Variovorax sp. PBL-E5: one gene and its partner. The protein of the gene in region 2 interacts with the protein of the main gene of each other region in a pairwise test. Links are inferred from orthologs where the notes say so. Each region holds a gene or a part of one and is shown on either strand. Other genes may lie near its edges. The genes, in order: gyrA and gyrB.

Region 1 (3,481 bases), 1.7 Mb from region 2 along the record:
CATCTTGGGTTCGATGCTCGCGCGCGTCTCGGCCACCAGCTTTTCGGTGAGCGCGGTCTGCATCTTCGGGTTGAGCTCCTGGTACTTCTTGGCCAGCGGCGAGCTGATCCACGCCACCAACTGGCGCAACTCGTCTTCGGTGAAGCCCTGTTCCAGGATCGGGCCGATGGTGGTGGGCGCGAGTTGCACGGCCTTGTCACGCACGATCGGGAAGGATTCGTCGAAGTACTTCTTGAGTTCCGCGTCGGCCGCCTTGGCCGCGGCTTCGCGCTTGTCGGCCGGCACCTGCGTTTGCAGATACTGCGACCCTGCCTGCGCGATCGGCGCGCTGGACTGTTCGACCAGTCCGCGCGCAAGCGATTCGATGCCCGGGCGTTGCAGATCGAGGAACTGCTTGATCAGCGCAGCCTTGTCCTGCGCCATGGCCATCGAGCTGCTGGCGAGCGCAACCGTCAGAAGCGCGAGTTTGATTTTGTTCACTGAGGATTCTCCGTTGAAGATGATGGGGAAGTGTCGTCGGCACCGGGCTCGATCTCGACATTGGCGTCGTTCTCGACGATGCGCTGCAGCCCGCTGAGCTTGGCGCCTTCGTCGAGTCCGATGAGCGTGACACCCTGCGTCGCACGCCCCAGTTCGCGAATTTCGGAGACACGGGTGCGTACGAGCACGCCCTTGTCGGTGATGAGCATGATTTCGTCGTCGGCATGCACGAGAGTTGCCGCCACGACTTTGCCGTTGCGCTCACTTTGTTGAATCGCGATCATGCCTTTGGTTCCGCGTCCATGACGCGTGTACTCGGTAATGCTTGTACGTTTTCCGTAACCATTTTCCGTGGCGGTCAGGACGCTCTGAGCCTCGTCTTCCGCCACCAGCATCGCGATCACGCCCTGGCCGTCCTCGAGTGTCATGCCGCGCACGCCGCGCGCGTTGCGCCCCATCGGCCTCACGTCGTTCTCGTCGAAACGCACGGCCTTGCCGCCGTCGGAGAACAGCATGACATCGTGCGCGCCGTCGGTCAGCGCGGCACCGACGAGATAGTCGCCGGGGTCGAGGTCCACCGCGATGATGCCGGCCTTGCGCGGATTGCTGAATTCGTCGAGCGTCGTCTTCTTGACGGTGCCCATCGAGGTCGCCATGAACACGTACTGGTTGGCCGGAAAGGTGCGTTTCTCGCCAGTCAGCGCGAGGACGACGTTGATCTTCTCGCCTTCCTGCAGCGGGAACATGTTGACGATGGGGCGCCCGCGGGAGCCGCGCGAACCGGCAGGCACCTCCCACACCTTGAGCCAGTAGAGCCGGCCGCGGTTGGAGAAGCACAGGATGTAGTCGTGCGTATTCGCGATGAAGAGCTGATCAATCCAGTCGTCTTCCTTGGTCGCGGTGGCCTGCTTGCCGCGTCCGCCGCGCTTCTGGGCCCGGTATTCGCCCAGCGGCTGGCTCTTGATGTAGCCGCTGTGGGAGAGCGTGACGACCATGTCGGTGGGCGTGATCAGGTCTTCCGTCGAGAGATCGAAGGCACTGTGCTCGACCTGGCTGCGGCGCGCACCGAGCTTGCTTTGCCCGAACTCCTGCTTGATCGTGGTGAGCTCGTCGCCAATGATCACGGATACGCGCTCGGGCTTGGCGAGGATGTCCAGCAGATCGTCGATCTCCGCCATCACTTCCTTGTATTCGGCGACGATCTTGTCCTGCTCGAGGCCGGTCAGGCGCTGCAGGCGCATCTGCAGGATTTCCTGGGCCTGCGTGTCCGACAGGCGGTAGAGCCCGTCCGAACCCATGCCGTAGCCGATCTCGAGGCCATCCGGACGGTAGTCATCGGCATTGATCACGCCGCCGTCGGCGCGGGTGCGCGTCAGCATCTCCCGCACCAGCTTGCTGTCCCATGCGCGGGTCATCAACTCGGCCTTGGCGACCGGTGGCGTGGGCGCATTGCGGATGATCGCGATGAATTCGTCGATGTTGGCGAGCGCGACGGCAAGGCCCTCGAGGACATGGCCGCGCTCGCGCGCCTTGCGTAGCGTGTAGACCGTGCGCCGCGTGACGACTTCGCGGCGATGCTGCAGGAAGACCTCGATCAGGTCCTTGAGGTTGCACAGCTTCGGCTGGCCGTCGACCAGCGCCACCATGTTGATGCCGAAGGTGTCCTGCAGCTGCGTCTGCTTGTAGAGGTTGTTGAGCACCACTTCGGGCACTTCGCCGCGCTTGAGCTCGATGACCAGCCGCATGCCCGATTTGTCGGACTCGTCCTGGATGTGGCTGATGCCCTCGATCTTCTTCTCGTGCACCAGCTCCGCCATGCGCTCCTGCAGCGTCTTCTTGTTGACCTGGTAGGGCAGCTCGTCGACGATGATCGCCTGCCGTTGTCCACGATCGATGTCCTCGAAGTGGCACTTGGCGCGCATCACGACCTTGCCGCGGCCGGTGCGATAGCCGTCCTTGATGCCGTTGATGCCGTAGATGATGCCGGCCGTGGGGAAGTCGGGGGCCGGCACGATCTCCATCAGGTCGTCGATCCCTGCGTCGGGATGGCGCAACAGATGCAGGCAGGCGTCGACCACCTCATTCAGGTTGTGCGGTGGAATATTGGTCGCCATGCCGACCGCGATACCGCCGGCGCCATTGACCAGCAGATTCGGTAGCTTGCTGGGTAATACCAAAGGCTCTTTTTCGGAGCCGTCGTAATTCGGTCCGAAATCGACGGTTTCCTTGTCGATATCGGCCAGCATTTCGTGCGCGATTTTTGCCAGCCGGATCTCGGTATAGCGCATGGCCGCCGCCAAATCCCCGTCCACCGAGCCGAAATTGCCCTGGCCATCAACCAGCATGTGACGCATCGAGAAGTTCTGCGCCATCCGCACGATGGTGTCGTACACCGATTGGTCGCCGTGCGGGTGGTACTTGCCGATCACGTCGCCCACGATGCGCGCGGATTTCTTGTACGGCCGGTTCCAGTCGTTGTTCAGCTCGTGCATGGCGAACAACACTCGCCGGTGCACCGGCTTGAGGCCGTCACGTGCGTCGGGAAGCGCCCGGCCGACGATCACGCTCATCGCGTAATCGAGATAGCTGCGGCGCATTTCCTCTTCGAGACTGATGGGTAGTGTTTCTTTGGCGAACGAGGTCATGAGCGGCGGGCGGACAGCAAGGAGCCGAAATTTTACGCTCCGGAGGGTGTCGCACCGCCGCAACACAAGGCCGGTATTCCGCCTCCGTCCTACGTTTCGGGAGCGCCTCACGGGCTGTTTGCCAAAGACCCTATGGCACAATCGCCTCAACGTTTTGGGTGGTGGTCACTTAAAGCGTCCTTGATTCGCAGCGCGGCTGCGGCTTTTTCCCCAAGAGGAGAACCATGAAGAAACTGAATAAAGTGGCGATGATGTTTGCAGTCGCTGCGCTCGCCACAGCCGCCGGCGCGCAGACCCGTGTCACCGCCGCGAACGGTGGCCCCGTGATTGACAACTGGCAAAACGGCACCGGCGAA
Region 2 (3,533 bases):
CTTTTCCCCTCGCAGCAAAACCGCACCGACGCAGGCACATCGCTGAGTTCTCCCACCATCACACCGGCGATGCGCTCATCGGCGCCCTCGCCGATCACGAGCGATGGACCTGGGGCTCGTGTCACGCCGATCACGAAATGCGTCTCGCGCAGCGGCGGTGCAGCCTACTCCGACGGGCCGTGCCCGCAGGGCGCGCAGTCCATCATCATGGCCGTTCGACCGGATCTCAATCTCGCCGACGGCATGAGTCCGCAGGTACGCGAAGCTTCTCTTCGAGACAACCGTTCGGCAGCACTCGCCCAGACACAGCACGAGGAACGCGTGGCGCGCAACGTGGACCGCACTGCATCGGAATGCAGCGAAATCGAAACCAGGATCGGCTGGCTCGATGCACTGGCACGACAACCGCAGCCGGCCTCGGAGCAGGATCGGATCAGGAACGAAAAGAAGCAGGCACGCGATCGGCAGTTCGCGTTGCGGTGTCGCTAGCTTTCGAGATGGCGGCCAGAGGGCCGGCGCTCACACGTCGATATTCGCCGCCCGCAGCGCGTTCTGCTCGATGAACTCCCGCCGCGGCTCGACCTCGTCGCCCATCAGCATCGTGAACACGCGGTCGGCTTCGATCGCGTCGTCGATCTGGACGCGCAGCAGGCGCCGCACCGTGGGGTCCATCGTGGTCTCCCACAATTGCTCGGGGTTCATCTCGCCCAGGCCCTTGTAGCGCTGGCGCGAGGTGGCGTTTTCGGCCTGTCCGATGAGCCAGCGCATCGCCTCGCGGAAGTCGTTGACCTTCTCTTCCTTGGCGCGTTCGCCTTCGCCGCGCTTGACCACGGCACCATCGCCCAGCAAATCGCGGAAGGTCTTGGCCGCCTCGGCCAGCGCCGCATAGTCGGCGCCGTGCACGAAGTCCTGCGTCAGCACGCTGCTCTTGATGTTGCCGTGGTGACGGCGGCTGATGCGCAGCAGCGGCTTGTCGCTGCGGGCGTCGAACTCGCTGGCGACCTCGGCCGGCGCGCCTGTGGTGTTGAGTTCGCGCAGCTTGTTCTGCAGGGCCACCGCGGAGGCTTCGGCACTTGCCGTCGTCTCGAGGTCCAGCGACACGCCGTCGGCGATCGCGCGCAAGGCCGCCGCATCGAGGAACACGCCCAGGCGCGCGATGACGGCCTCGGCCAGCTGATGCTTGCGCGCGAGCTCGGCGAGGGCGTCGCCTTTGAGCGTGGTCGGCTGCGCGCCACCGGTCTCGACGCTGGCATCCTTGAGCGCGACTTTGAGCAGGAAGGCATCGAGCGCCGGGCCGTCCTTGAGGTATTGCTCCTCCTTGCCGACCTTCACCTTGTAGAGCGGCGGCTGTGCGATGTAGATGTGGCCGCGCTCGACCAGTTCGGGCATCTGCCGATAGAAGAAGGTCAGCAGCAGCGTGCGGATGTGCGCGCCGTCGACGTCGGCGTCGGTCATGATGATGATGCGGTGGTAGCGCAGCTTGGCGACATTGAAGTCGTCGGCGCCGCCGCCCGCGCTGGTCGCGCCCGCGCGGCCGATGCCGGTGCCAAGCGCGGTGATCATGGTCAGGATTTCGTTGCTGGTCAGCAGCTTCTCGTAGCGCGCCTTCTCGACGTTGAGGATCTTGCCGCGCAACGGCAGGATGGCCTGGAACTTCCGGTCGCGGCCCTGCTTGGCCGAGCCGCCGGCGGAGTCACCCTCCACCAGGTAGACCTCGCAGAGCGCCGGATCCTTCTCCTGGCAATCGGCCAGCTTGCCGGGCAGGCCCATGCCGTCGAGCACGCCCTTGCGGCGCGTCATCTCGCGCGCCTTGCGGGCGGCTTCGCGCGCGCGCGCCGCATCGACGATCTTGCCGCAGATGATCTTGGCGTCGTTCGGGCGTTCCTGCAGGTAGTCGGAGAGCAGTCGGCCGACGATGTCCTCGACCGGCGCGCGCACCTCGCTTGACACCAGCTTGTCCTTGGTCTGGCTCGAGAACTTGGGCTCCGGCACCTTCACGCTCAGCACGCAGCACAGGCCTTCGCGCATGTCGTCGCCGGTGACCTCGACCTTGGCCTTCTTGGCGAACTCATTCTCTTCGATGTACTTGTTGATGATGCGCGTCATCGCGGCACGCAGGCCGGTCAGGTGGGTGCCGCCATCGCGTTGCGGGATGTTGTTGGTGAAGCACAGCACCTGCTCGTTGTAGCCACTGTTCCACTGCATCGCGACCTCGACGCCGATGTGCGTGCCTGGAATGCCGCCGTAGGTGTCGGCCGGCTTCTCGCCCATCGCGTAGAACACGTTGGGGTGCAGGACGGTCTTGCCCTTGTTGATGAATTCGACGAAGCCCTTGACGCCGCCAGCACCGGAAAAATCATCTTCCTTGCCGGTGCGCTCATCAAGCAGGCGGATGCGCACGCCATTGTTGAGGAAGCTCAACTCGCGCAGGCGTTTGCTGAGGATCTCGTAATGGAAATCTGCGTTTTCCTTGAAGATCTCATCATCGGGCAGGAAGTGCACTTCGGTGCCGCGTTTTTCGGTTTCGCCCGTGATCTTCATTGGCGAGACTTCGACGCCGTTGACGGTCTCGACGATGCGGTTCTGCACGAAGCCCTTACTGAACTCCAGCGTATGCACCTTGCCGTCGCGACGCACGGTGAGCCGCAGCATCTTGCTGAGCGCGTTGACGCAGCTCACACCGACGCCGTGCAGACCGCCCGAGACTTTGTAGCTGTTCTGGTTGAACTTGCCACCTGCATGCAACTCGGTCAGCGCGATCTCGGACGCCGAGCGCTTGGGCTCGTGCTTGTCGTCCATCTTGACGCCGGTCGGAATGCCGCGGCCGTTGTCGGTGACGGACACCGAGTTATCGGTGTGGATGGTAACCACGATGTCGTCGCAATAACCTGCGAGCGCCTCGTCGATCGAGTTGTCGACCACTTCGAACACGAGGTGATGCAGGCCGGTGCCGTCGGAGGTGTCGCCGATGTACATGCCCGGGCGCTTGCGCACCGCCTCCAGGCCCTCGAGGATCGTGATGGCACCTTCACCATAGGAATTGTCCGCGGCCGGTGTCACTTCGATCGGAATCGCGTTGTCGATTTCAGGCGTGTAGACCGGCTCGGTGTGCGGCACTTCCGGCTTGTTTTCTTCACTCATCAGGATCTTTCTCTCAGGGACTCGGCTCACCGGCGTTCTCTCTTCATTTCCAGAAATACCGCGGATCCGGCTCAGCCGGTCCGCCGGTATTACCCCTGCAAGGGGGTGGGCGGCCCCACGAAGTGAGGCAAGCCGGGGTGTGCTAAATCCTCATTGGCATCACAACGTACTTGAACGACGCGTTCTCGGGCACTGTCATCAGCACCGAGCTGTTGGAATCGGCCAGCTCCAGCTTCACCATTTCCTGGCCCATGTTGGCGAGCGCATCGATCAGATAGGTCACGTTGAAGCCGATCTCGATCGCATCGCCGCCGTAGTCGATGTCGAGTTCGTCCTGCGCTTCTTCCTGCTCGGCGTTGTTGGACGCGATGCGCAAGGTACCGGGCTCGATG

Evidence for each region.
Region 1: the proteins of gyrB (region 2) and gyrA interact in binary tests that used the Escherichia coli proteins (3 or more experiments, as listed by UniProt). The link is inferred for Variovorax sp. PBL-E5 from one-to-one orthologs.

Annotation. Positions count from the first base shown.
Region 1 is NZ_LR594671.1:1,657,764-1,661,244, forward strand. The notes cover bases 277-3,438. They hold gyrA (DNA gyrase subunit A), read right to left. Parts: upstream 3,126-3,438; coding sequence 477-3,125; downstream 277-476. Other genes in these bases: WDLP6_RS08095 (DUF2059 domain-containing protein), read right to left, coding at 277-480; ompA (outer membrane protein OmpA), read left to right, coding at 3,350-3,438. In the rest of the region: more of WDLP6_RS08095, read right to left, coding at 1-276; more of ompA, read left to right, coding at 3,439-3,481. UniProt on the Escherichia coli protein: A type II topoisomerase that negatively supercoils closed circular double-stranded (ds) DNA in an ATP-dependent manner to maintain chromosomes in an underwound state.
Region 2 is NZ_LR594671.1:2,505-6,037, reverse strand. What follows is about bases 320-3,533. They hold gyrB (DNA topoisomerase (ATP-hydrolyzing) subunit B), read right to left. Parts: upstream 3,145-3,533; coding sequence 520-3,144; downstream 320-519. Other genes in these bases: dnaN (DNA polymerase III subunit beta), read right to left, coding at 3,284-3,533; WDLP6_RS00020 (hypothetical protein), read left to right, coding at 320-489. In the rest of the region: more of WDLP6_RS00020, read left to right, coding at 1-319. UniProt on the Escherichia coli protein: DNA gyrase negatively supercoils closed circular double-stranded DNA in an ATP-dependent manner to maintain chromosomes in an underwound state.